One region of the Spongiibacter sp. genome, then DNA from elsewhere that is predicted to be linked to it. Evidence: predicted binding sites of a transcription regulator. Region 1 holds the regulator's gene; each other region holds the start of a gene.
The links. The regulator sigma-54, encoded in region 1, starts transcription at its own class of promoters, with help from an activator protein. The targets are predictions, from matches to a motif close to TGGCACANNNNTTGCNNT.

Region 1 (4,182 bases):
GGTCTGAAATACAGCGCGGACGGCAATATTGCCTACCGTTGGCAGGCGGAAAGCGCTGATCGAATGATATCCAGCGGCGATATTCGCCTTCAGCAACCCTTTTACGTTGGCGACATCGGACAGCAACGCCCCTGGACTGCAAACGCCGCATCCGGCACGCTGTCGCAAAATGGCCAATCCCTTGAGTTGCGCCACGACGTGCTGGTAAAAGACCTGATTCGTGAAGCCGAGATCAGTACCCAACAATTGACTATTGACCTGGAACACAGCACCGTCGCGACAGCTCAGCCGCTCGACCTTAAACTGCCCAATGGCACAACGACTTCGGTGGGCATGCGCGCTGACCTCAAACAGGAACGCGTCGAGCTCCTTTCACAGGTAAAGGGACACTATGAACCTCAGCAGTAAACTCCAGCTACTGTGCCTGCTGGCCATGCCACTGACGGTCAGCGCATTACCCAACGACCGCAGCCAGCCGATCAACCTCAGCTCGGACAAGGCCACCTACGAGAACAACCAGGGCATTTATACCGGCAACGTGAACATGTCTCAGGGAAGCCTGAAAATCCGCGCAGACAAGCTGATTATTGTCGAGGACGACCGCAAGGTGCAGAAAGTCATCGCCCATGGCAGCCCGGCGTATTTTGAACAGCAGCCCCGGGCTGAAGAAGGGGTAGTCTCCGCGAGCGCCAGACTGATCGAATACAGCCTGAGCGATGAGGAAATTCTGCTGCAGAAAGACGCCACCATTCGCCATCAGGGTTCAAAAATCAGTGGTGACCGCATTGTGTACAGCGGGCGCAAGCAACTGGTGGTCGCCGATGGCGGCAGCCGAAGCCTCGATGGCCGCGTGCAGATGACACTGCAGCCCCAACAACCCGGCACGGAACCCCCCGAGACTGAACCGGCGCCAGAACCCGACACCGAGAGCACGCCCTGATGCCCGTACTAAAAGCCAGCCATCTCGCCAAAGCCTATAAAGGGCGAGAGGTGATCAAGGATGTGTCACTGAGCATCAACAGCGGCGAAATAGTCGGCCTGCTGGGCCCCAACGGCGCGGGCAAAACCACGTGTTTCTACATGATTGTCGGCATCGTCAACGCCGACAGGGGCCGCATAGAGCTGGATGGCAAAGATCTGACATCGCTGTCAATTCAAGGCCGAGCCCGCCACGGTGTTGGCTACCTGCCCCAGGAAGCGTCGATCTTTCGCAAACTCAGCGTCGCCGACAACATCATGGCGATTCTGGAAACCCGCAGCGACCTCAACCGTCGCCAGCGAAAAGAAAAGCTCGACGCCCTGCTGCAGGAATTCCACATTACCCACATCCGTAAATCGCCCGGCATGGCGCTGTCCGGCGGCGAGCGCCGACGCGTCGAAATCGCTCGCGCGCTGGCGACAGAGCCGAGTTTTATTTTGCTCGACGAGCCCTTTGCCGGCGTCGACCCCATCTCGGTTAACGACATACAGCACATTATTCGACACCTTCAGGCCCGCGGAATCGGCGTGTTAATCACCGATCACAATGTACGAGAAACCCTCGATATCTGCGAAAAAGCCTACATCGTCGGCGAAGGTCGTATTGTTGCCGAAGGCAACGCCGAATCCGTACTCAACAACCAGGTCGTCAGGGATATTTATCTTGGCGATAAGTTCACGTTGTGATAGGAAAAATCGGCACAGCAATTGCTTTATACGCCTATTGCAGCCGCTCTCCGGCAGGACTACACTGACCTTAAAGTGCCGCCAATCAGGCACAAATGTCTTCAGAATTTGGTGTAGTAGAAACCGCTGCCTATGAAACAATCGCTCCAGCTTAAAGTCGGTCAGCAGCTGACCATGACCCCCCAGCTGCAACAGGCGATTCGTTTATTGCAACTGTCCACCCTCGACCTTCAACAGGAAATCCAGTCTGCCTTGGACTCCAACCCGCTTCTGGAACTGGAGGAAGAAAACGACACCCCCGAGCAAGACAGCAACATCCAGTCAAAAAGCAGCGATACCAAAAACGACAGCAGCAGCAACGAAAACGAGCCCACCGCCAGCGACGCTGACAGCGAATGGGCCGAGCGCAGTGAAATACCCGAGGACCTGCCGGTAGACAGCCAATGGGATGACGTTTACCAAAGCTCCGGCCCGGCGAGCAGCGCTCCCAGCGGCGATGACGATTACAGCAATGACTACCGCCACGGCAGCTCAGATTCCCTGCAAGACCACCTTCGCTGGCAGCTCAACCTGAGTCGCCTGTCTGAAATCGATCAGTTCATTGCCGATGCCATCATCGACGCCATCGACGAAAAAGGCCGCCTGACCGTCACGCCTGAAGACTTGGTGGATGCCTTCGACAATGAAGACGTCGAAATCGAAGAAGTCCACGCCGTCCTTCACTTGATTCAGCAGTTCGACCCCCCCGGCGTCGGTGGCCGTGATTTACAGGAGTGTCTGCTTATCCAGTTGCGGCAGTTGCCCCGCGAGACGCTTTATCTGCAAGAGGCCATGCAGATTGTAGAGCAGCACATGGACCAGCTTGGCAACCGCGACTACAACCAGATTATGCGCCGCTGTCGCCTCAAGGAAGATCAGCTTCGGGATACACTGCTGCTGATCCAGTCCCTGAACCCCACGCCCGGCGATGCAATCAGTAGCGGCGATACCGAATACGTCGTCCCGGATGTCTTCGTCAGTAAAAAAGACGGCCGCTGGCTGGTGGAACTCAACCCGGATATTGCCCCGAAAATCCAAATCAACTCGCACTATGCGGCACTGGCCAAAAGCAGTACCAGCAGCGAAAAAGACTATATTCGCGACAACCTCCAGGAAGCGCGCTGGTTTATCAAAAGTCTGCAGAGCCGCAATGAAACCCTGATGAAAGTCGCCAGCAAAATCGTCGAGTATCAGCGAGGCTTTCTCGAATACGGCGACGAGGCGATGAAACCGCTGGTGTTGCATGACATTGCCGACGCCGTGGGCATGCACGAATCCACGATCTCGCGGGTCACCACCCAGAAGTACATGCATACACCGCGGGGCATTTACGAGCTGAAATACTTTTTCTCCAGCCACGTATCGACCGATACCGGCGGCGAGTGCTCATCGACCGCCATTCGCGCGCTGATCAAAAAGCTGATCGCCGCAGAAAATCCGCGGAAGCCACTCAGTGACAGCAAGATTACCGAACTGTTGGCCGAACAGGGTATCAAGGTCGCGCGGAGAACCATCGCCAAGTACCGAGAATCACTGGTCATTCCCCCCTCTAATGAGCGGAAGCGACTGGTATAGCTGGCTGCGTTAAATCGCGCAGCCCTGACCCTACGCCGGGAGGCGCAGGACGATCTGAGTGTAAAAGGAGCAAGATATGCAGATAACTGTCAGTGGTCACCACGTTGAAGTTACACCGGCACTGCGTGAATACGTCAATAACAAGCTTGCCAAACTGCAACGACATTTCGACAATATCACCAATACGGACGTTACGCTCTCAGTCGAGAAGCTGGTACAAAAAGCGGAAGCGACAGTGCATGTGGCAGGCGCGGACCTGTTCGCCACATGCGAATCGGAAGATATGTATGCTGCGATCGACAGCCTGACCGACAAGCTGGATCGCCAGTTGATCAAACACAAGGAAAAACACCTGGGCCGGTAAGCACCGGGCCGGTTTTTCCGGATACCTAATAATATGAGCCTTAATGCGATACTGAGCCAAGGACGTACCCACTGGGGTACGTCCGTAGGCAGTAAAAAACGTCTTCTTGAACAGATCTCGGTATTTGTCGCCGACGACAATAGCCAGTTCAGCGCTGACGATCTGTTCAACGAACTCCTTGCCCGAGAGCGACTGGGTAGCACGGGTATCGGTCACGGGGTTGCGATTCCCCACTGCCGAAGCCAGCAGTGTACGGCGATTACCGGCATTCTGCTGAAGCTCGCCGAGCCCATCGATTTCGAGGCCATCGACGATCAACCCGTCGACCTGGTGTTCGCACTCATTGTTCCTGCGGAAGCCCACGACGAGCACATCAAAGTGCTGGCCAGTCTAGCCAATGTGTTTAACGACGACGGCTTTCGTCAACAGCTGCGCAGCGCGGGCAGCGATGAAGCCCTGTACACTACTGCTGTAACCCGCGCGCCCTGATTGCCATGAAACTGATCATTATCAGTGGCCGCTCGGGATCAGGGAAAAGT
Region 2 (4,182 bases), on a different contig from region 1:
TGGCCGCGCTCGCGCACGTACTGCAAGCGAGAATCGGCAGCATCGGCATTCACGAAGTGTCGGAAACGCTTGCGCTTCTCGGGGTCTTCCACCGTGGTTTTCCACTCGCATTGGTAATTGGCAATCACACGGGTCATCGAGGCTTCCAATTCCTCGGCAAGTCCAAGGCTATCGTCGATGACCACCTCGCGCAGATAATCGAGCCCGCCTTCAAGATTCTCCAGCCACACCGAGGTGCGCTGCAGGCGGTCAGCGGTGCGAACATAGAACATCAATACCCGGTCGATATAGCGAATCAGCGTGTCGTCATCCAGCTCGGTGGCGAACAGATCGGCGTGGCGAGGGCGCATACCACCGTTGCCGCAAACATATAGATTCCAGCCTTTTTCGGTAGCGATCACGCCGATGTCCTTGGACTGTGCCTCGGCACACTCCCGAGTACAGCCCGACACCGCAAACTTGAGTTTATGCGGCGAGCGCAGGCCCTTGTAACGCTCTTCAATGGCAATCGCCATCGACACCGAATCCAGCACACCGTAGCGGCACCAGGTGCTGCCCACGCAGGATTTCACCGTGCGCACCGACTTGCCGTAGGCGTGGCCGGTTTCAAACCCGGCGGCAATCAGCCGCTCCCAGATGTCCGGCAGCTCGTGGAGCTGGGCGCCAAATAAATCCACTCGTTGACCGCCGGTAATCTTGGTGTACAGATCGTAGTCCCGCGCCACTTCGCCGAGCACAATCAAACGCTCCGGGGTGATTTCGCCCGCCGGCACGCGCGGCACAATGGAATAGGTACCGTCCTTCTGCATATTACCCAGGTAGATGTCGTTGGTGTCCTGCAGCGGCATCAGCTCGTCTTCCAGCACATAGGCATTGTGCAGGGAGGCCAGAATAGAACCGATGGTCGGCTTACAGATTTCACAGCCATGACCGCTACCGTGAGCCGCCAGTACCTCGTTGAAACGGGTATAGCCTTTAACGCGAATCAGGTCGGCCAGCTCGCGGCGCGTATAGGGGAAGTGCTCACAGAGATCGGTGTTCACCTCCACACCCAATGCAGACAGCTCACTGTCCAGCAGTTGTTTGACCGACGCGGCGCAGCCCCCGCAGCCGGTGGAGGCCTTGGTCAGGGCTTTCAATTCGCCCAGCTCGTGGCAGCCCCCCTCAATGGCGGCGCAGAGGTCGCCTTTGCTGACATCGAAGCAGGAGCAAATCTGCGCGGTGTCCGGCAAGGCGGCCAGCCCGATCGACGGTGCAGCCCCTACATCATTGGGCAACAACAGGGCGGCAGGATCACCGCCGATGGGCATCTTGTTCAACATCATTTGCAGCAGTGTGGTATAGCTGTCGACGTCGCCAACCAGTACCGCACCGAGCAGTTGCTTGCCATCGGCAGAGACGGTGAGACGCTTGTAAACATCGGCGCGCTCATCACTGAACACGTAGCTGACCGCACCCTCGGTGCGCCCTTGCGCATCGCCAATCGACGCCACGTCCACGCCCAGCAGTTTCAACTTGGTGCTCATATCAGCGCCCTGAAACTGGCTTGACGCCTCGCCGCCACTAATTGCCGCTTCGATATGCGCCGCTGCCACCCTCGCCATCTGATAGCCGGGAGCAACCAGACCGAAGATGCGTTGGTTCCACAGGGCGCATTCGCCAATGGCATAGATATCGGCGGCGGAAGTCTGGCAGTAGTCGTCGATCACAATGCCGCCCCGCTCACCGATCGCCAGCCCGGTTTCGCGGGCCAGATCATCCCGTGGGCGGATGCCCGCCGAAAACAGGATCATGTCGGTTTCCAGTTGGCTGCCATCGGCAAACTGCATGCAGTAGCGGCTGTTCTCTCCGCCGGTGATTTCCTGGGTATTTTTGCCGGTGTGCACCTGCACCCCCAGCGCTTCGATCTTGCTGCGCAGCCTGGCACCACCGCCCTCGTCGAGCTGCACTGCCATTAGCTGCGGCGCAAATTCCACCACATGCGTTTCCAGTCCCGCCTGTTTCAGGGCATTGGCGGCCTCCAGACCGAGCAGACCACCGCCGACCACCACACCGGTTTTCGACACGGCGGCGGATGCAGAAATCGCCTCAAGATCTTCGATAGTGCGATAGACGAGGCAGTGCGGCTGGTCTTTACCGGGAATCGGCGGCACAAAGGGATAGGAGCCCGTCGCCAAGACCAGCTTGTCGTAGTCTTCCTGGCGGCCCGAGGCCGTGGTAATGCGTTTCTGGGTGGTGTCGATCTGCGCGACACGGTCGTCAGTAACAAAGCGGATACCGAGCGCCGCATATTCCTCTGCATCTCCCATGGCAAGATCATCTGCCGTGGCACCAGAAAAATAGCTGCTTAGCTGTACTCGGTCGTAGGCGAGGCGGGGTTCTTCGGAAAAAACGAGCAGGTCGATGTGCTGCGCGTGCTCAGAACGAGCGAGGGTAGTAAGGAAGTTGTGGCCAACCATTCCGTTGCCGACAACGACAATGCGCATCTTACTCATGGCGTCTCTCTCTATTTAGCAGGTCATGGGTTCATATCTCCTATGTGTTGCGTCGCTGCTCTACCAGAGTGAGGCGCCATTGCCACAAATGGTATCGACAGGGTTTAAGCAATAGCAGTGCCAGTTGGCCAGATTTGTCCTAACTCCCCTGTTTTGCAATGTAAATGGCGTCAGAGGCGCTTTCACTGCAGCGCCAGATACGCACTCGTATCAGGCACAACATGCAAAACATGCCCAAAAAACAGGCACACACCCCCCTCAAATGACCGCTTCCGGCGCAATTTGGATGGCTTTTCGGGATGAATAAAGCTGGCACTGTTCTTGAATATTCACCAGCAGGAATATCAGCGATGGTGTTCTGGTACCAATGTAGGTACCCCGGATTTTCTTCTGTTTGATAGAGCATTGGCGCTCGCAGCTTTAGCTGCGAGCGCCTTTTTTTTGCCTGTTTTCAGCAGCGCACAACGAGAGCACAAGCCATGACGACCGACACCACCACAAGCCATACCACCTGTCCCTACTGTGGCGTGGGCTGCGGCGTTGAGGTATCGGTGTGCGATGGTCGTGTTCAGCCGGTGAAAGGCATCGACAACCACCCCGCGAACTATGGTCGGCTGTGTGTGAAAGGTTCGGCATTGCATGAAACGCTGGACCACGACGAGCGCCTGCTTACCCCGCTGATTCACGGCGAGCCCGCCAGCTGGGACGCCGCCCTGCAAACCGTTGCCGACAAGATGAAGCAGGTGATCGCCGATCACGGCCCGGATGCTGTGGCCTTTTATGGCTCTGGGCAGCTACTCACCGAAGACTACTACGTTGCCAACAAGCTGATGAAGGGCTTTGTCGGCAGCGCCAATATGGACACCAACTCACGGCTTTGCATGGCCTCTGCGGTAGTCGCCCACAAACGCGCCTTCGGCAGCGATACCGTCCCCGGCTGCTACGAAGATTTGGAAGCCGCCGACTTGCTGGTACTGGTCGGCAGCAATACCGCCTGGGCCCACCCGATTGTTTACCAGCGCATCGCGGCAGCCAAGGCCGCCCGCCCCGAGATGAAGATTGTGGTGATTGATCCACGACGCACCGCAACCTGTGATATCGCCGACCTTCACCTGCCGATCAGGCCCGGCAGTGATACCCTGCTGTTTAACGGTTTGCTGCGCTACCTGCACAACGAGCGGGCCACCGACGAAGCCTTTCTTCAGCAACACTGTGAAGGCTGGGAAACGGCACTAAGCGCCACACAGTATGATGAGCAGCTTGCACAAACCATCGGCGTCACGCCCTCCGCGCTTGCTCAGTTCTTTCACTGGTTCAAAGAAACACCGCGCACCGTCACCGTATTCTCCCAAGGCGTGAATCAGAGCCGCGATGGCAGCGACAAAGCCAACGCCATTATTAATGTCCACCTGGCGACCGGCCGCATCGGCAAACCCGGAGCCTGCCCTTTTTCGATTACCGGCCAGCCCAATGCGATGGGTGGCCGGGAGGTAGGGGGACTCGCCAATCAATTGGCTGCCCATATGGACTTCGGCGACGATGACGCAGACCGAGTGCAGCGCTTCTGGCAGTCACCGAATATCGCCAAACACGCGGGACTGAAAGCCGTTGAGCTGTTTCAGGCCGTCGCCGAAGGGCACATCAAATTTCTGTGGATCATGTCCACCAATCCACTGGTAAGCATGCC
Region 3 (4,182 bases), on a different contig from region 1:
TCCGGTTTCACCAGATTCATGGCGATGGGCGTACCCACGCCGCCCAGGCCCTTGGCAAGGCAGACGATATCGGGGTTTAAACCGAGGCCGTCAAAGCTGAAGTAGTGGCCGGTGCGCCCGCAGCCCACCTGAATGTCATCGACAATAAACAGAGCGCCCAGCTCGTGGGCCAGGGTTTGCAGGGCTTCCAGCCAGGCCTGGCTGGCGACATTGACGCCGCCCTCGGCCTGAATGGTTTCCACCAGAAAAGCCGCCGGCGGCGCCAGCCCCGCACTGCCATCCTTGTATAGCGCCCGCAGTTGCGCCAACGCTTCAACACCGCCTCCCAGTGTGTGGTCGCGGCTGTCGGCGTCGCAGTCGAAGGGGTAGTGACTGACATTGTCCAGCGAGACGCCTGCGGCTGAGCGGAAGTAGCTGTTGGCGGTGCAGGCCAGTGCGCCGAGCGTCATGCCGTGAAAGCCCTTGCTGAACGCGACCACTTCACTGCGCCCGGTCACACGGCGAGCCAGTTTTAACGCCGCTTCAACCGCATTGGTCCCGGTCGGCCCCATGAATTGCATTTTGTGGGGCATGTGTCGGGGTTCGAGAATGGTGCGGGTGAAGTCCTCCATAAAGGCGCGCTTGGCGGTGGTGTGCATATCCAGGCTGTGGGTGACGCCGTCGCGCTGCAGGTAGTCGATCATCGCCTGCTTCATATGCGGATTGTTGTGCCCGAAATTCAGCACCCCTGCGCCGGCGAAAAAATCGATGTACTCGCGACCCTGGTCGTCCGTCTGGCGCGCATTGCTGGCCGTATCGAACACTACCGGGTACGTCCGGCAGTAGGCGCGGATCTCGGATTCACGTTGCTCAAAAATGCTCATGCTTCCTCCTGATTTTTAGAATCGGCGGCAGCCATGCCACCGCCGTGCTCGCCCCGAGGGGCTTAGCCGAGTCGGTCGTCCGCCGCACCCGCGAGGGCAGCATAGAGGCGGACAACTTTGGGAATTAGCTGGTCGTTGAAGTCGTAATAGGCACTGTGACAGGGGGCGTCGTGGCCATTCCCGTCATCGGCGCCGATAAGGGCGAAAGCGCCGGGAATTTCACGCAAGTAATAGCTGAAGTCTTCCGAGGCCATAATCGGCACCGGCAGGCTGTGGTTGATGGCGTCGCTGCCGTAGAGTTGTCGCCAGCAATGGCGGACGCGACTCGCGGCATCGGCATGGTTGATGGTGGCCTGATAGCGGGGGTGGCATTCCACCTCACACTGCAGACCGTAAGCAGTGGCTGTCTGTTGGGCGATCTCCTCTATGAGCTGATTCAGTTGTTGTCGGGTGTTTTCGTCGGGAACGCGGATGCTGCCACCCAGCTTGGCCTCGCCGGGGATAACGGTAGCGGCGCTGGGGGCTTCAATACTGGTGATGCTGAGCACGGCGCTGGCCTGTGGTGCCAGCCGGCGGCTTACTACCTGTTGCAGGGCCAGGGTAATGGCGCTGGCGCCCAGTACCGGGTCGCGACAGAGTTCGGGCTGACTGGCGTGGCCGCCCTGTCCGATAACGCGGATGCTGAAGGTGCCGTTGCCGCACATCACAATGCCGTCGGGGCAGATCAGTTCACCAAAGGGAAGGGCGGGCCAATTGTGCCAGCCGAAGATTTCATCGACATTTTCCAATGCACCGTCGTGGATCATTTCCCGGGCACCGTGCCCCCCTTCCTCGGCGGGCTGGAAAATCAGTGTTACCGGGCCGGGCAGTTCGGCTTCGTGAGCCTTTAACCAGCTGGCGGTCGCAATGAGTGTAGCGGTATGGCCGTCATGCCCACAGGCGTGCATGCAGCCAGAGGTGTGCGAGGCCCAGTCGAGTTCGGTTTGCTCAACAATGGGGAGGGCATCGATATCGCCTCGCAGGGCGATATGACGGCCGGAGCTGCCGGCATTCAAACAGGCCACAGTGCCGGTTTTGGCGCAGACGCGCCAGGGGATGTCGAGAGCGGTGAGCTGCTGGCGGATACGTTCGGCGGTACCCTGCTCCTGCCAGCCCAGTTCGGGGTGTTGGTGCAGTTCTCGGCGCAGTGATATGGCGTTGCGCACAATGTCTTGCCAAACCGTAGACATGGTCCTCCTGCCGTTGCCGTGAGGAATACGCGGCTAGCGTTTCCGCGCTGCTACTCCAGCCTAGTGGCTCGCGGCGCAATGCGCCAGTGTCGATCCACTCTGCCCGAGCTGGGCTCTTCAGCCTGAGCAAGTTAGCTTGAGCAAGTTTAGTCTCAGCAAGTTCCGAGCCAGACTGCTCCGGCCATCCTTATTTGAAAATGAATCTTAATTGCGATTCGCAGGCTGATTTCGTATTCTTGCGCTTTTCAAGCGTGTGGCCGGGAGCCTAAAAAAGTGACAGTACAGAAGGCAGGGAGTTCATCAGATGCGATGTGGCCGCGCTGGCTGCTTGCCGGGCCGCTATGCTTTCTCTGTGCCTTTGTGATGATGGCGGGCGCGTCGATCTGGTTGCCCGAAGGGCCAGCGCGTATCGACAATGTGGCGATCCCGCTGGTGTTGTTTCCTGCGGTTTGGGGTGTGTTGTTTTTCTACAGCTGCCTGGGGCGTCTGGGACGGACCTATCTTGTCGTGGGCGCGTTAACGGTGGCACATCTGATACTGATTGTCTGGCAGCTGATGCTCAGAGGTGCCGCGTGATTCGATTGTCGCAGGCGCGCAGCAAAACCCTGTTGGCCATCCATGGGTGGTCAGCCGTTGCGCTCGGTTTGCTGTTGTACGCGGTGATTGTTACCGGCACGCTGGCGGTGTTCGAGGATGCGATTGGCGTGTGGGCGGATCCAATGCCAGTGGCGCCCGTCGAGGAGATTCCCAACGGCACCGGCGCCCTGATGGCCGACATTGCTGCGCGAATTGACCCCGCCTATCTCGATGAAGTTTTCCTGTTCTCCGGGACCGGCGAACACCTGCGGGCGCTGTTTCACTACCACGGTGACGACGGTACGGAACCGGCAATGCTGTTTTTGATTGATCCGGCACAGCAACGGGTGGTTCGCGAGGTTGAGGGTTTGTCGCCGGATGTCTTTCGGCAGTTGGGTGTGGGGGCGCTTCGGGATTTTCTGGTCGACCTGCACGTGAATTTGCTGCTGCCGGGGCGCTGGGGGTTACTGGCGACGGGCGTATTGGGGTTTGCCATGCTGGTCGCGGCGGTCAGTGGCCTGCTGATCCACCGCCACCTGCTCAAAGAGCTGTTCACACTGCGTCGCAAAGGAGGATTGCTCACTGCGCGCGACCGCCACGCGCTGGCGGGCAGCTGGAATTTGCCGTTTGCCTTTTTGCTGTCATTCACTGGTGCGTTCTTCAGCTTTGGCGGGGCCATCGGGCTGCCCGCAATCGCCTACGTCGCGTTTGGTGGCGATGTGGAAACCGTCAGCGAGGAGTTGCTGGCACCGATTATGGCTGAGGATGATCGGCCATCGCCGCTCGCGGATATCGACGCGATGATAGAGGATGCCGCGCGACGAACCGGGGCCGAGCCCAGCAGTTTACAGATTCATCACTGGGGGCGAGCAGATGCGAGCCTGCTTGTCGGCCTGAATAATGGAGACGGTGAACTGCTGCCATCCGCGGTCGCGTATGCCGGCGCTTCCGGCGAGTTTCTGGGTTTGCGCCCGGCGCTGGGGAATGCCCCCTCGCTCGGTGGCGATCTGGTCAGCCTGATGTCACCGCTGCATTTCGGAAATTTTGCGGGTATCGCCTCGAAAATACTGTGGTTCGCCATGGGGTTTGCCAGTGCCTACGTAGCCCTCACCGGGCTCATGTTGTGGACTCGGCGTCGACAGGCCGAGCCGGGCTGGCGTTGGCTGGAAAAGCTGACGGTGATCGTCGGCTATGGCTTGCCGCTGGCACTGCTGATCAATGCGGCCGTGTATGTGACCCGTCGGCCGGTTCCCAGTGCCGCATTTTACGACCTGCTGAGCGTCTTTCTGGCGGCAATGGCTCTTACCGCGTTTTACGGCTTTGCGCAGCGTGATGCGGCGCGCAGCCGCAGGGGTATTCTGCGAGCGATGGCGCTGGTAATGCTGGCATTGCCGGCGGCGCGATACTGGGGCGGTGGTTTGGGATGGCAGGCCGCGATCTCTGGCGGCTTGCCAGCCGTGTTGACGATCGACGGTTTACTGCTGGTCAGCGGGGCCTGGCTGCTGTGGACACAG

Region 2: nirB (nitrite reductase large subunit NirB) is a predicted target of sigma-54. The motif match lies at 2,601-2,618, and genes of this name have one in related genera.
Region 3: doeB2 (N(2)-acetyl-L-2,4-diaminobutanoate deacetylase DoeB2) is a predicted target of sigma-54. The motif match lies at 2,245-2,262, and genes of this name have one in related genera.

Annotation. Positions count from the first base shown of each region.
Region 1 is NZ_CFHTQA010000003.1:122,015-126,196, forward strand. It holds gene lptC (LPS export ABC transporter periplasmic protein LptC) at 1-408, shown strand, start outside; gene lptA (lipopolysaccharide transport periplasmic protein LptA) at 392-940, shown strand; gene lptB (LPS export ABC transporter ATP-binding protein) at 940-1,665, shown strand; gene AC5DB9_RS02425 (RNA polymerase factor sigma-54) at 1,798-3,279, shown strand; gene hpf (ribosome hibernation-promoting factor, HPF/YfiA family) at 3,356-3,643, shown strand; gene ptsN (PTS IIA-like nitrogen regulatory protein PtsN) at 3,677-4,132, shown strand; gene rapZ (RNase adapter RapZ) at 4,138-4,182, shown strand, end outside.
Region 2 is NZ_CFHTQA010000029.1:3,642-7,823, reverse strand. It holds gene nirB (nitrite reductase large subunit NirB) at 1-2,495, opposite strand, end outside; gene AC5DB9_RS11495 (nitrate reductase) at 2,975-4,182, shown strand, end outside.
Region 3 is NZ_CFHTQA010000026.1:39,552-43,733, reverse strand. It holds gene AC5DB9_RS11020 (aspartate aminotransferase family protein) at 1-863, opposite strand, end outside; gene doeB2 (N(2)-acetyl-L-2,4-diaminobutanoate deacetylase DoeB2) at 926-2,092, opposite strand; gene AC5DB9_RS11010 (hypothetical protein) at 2,366-2,668, shown strand; gene AC5DB9_RS11005 (PepSY-associated TM helix domain-containing protein) at 2,665-4,182, shown strand, end outside.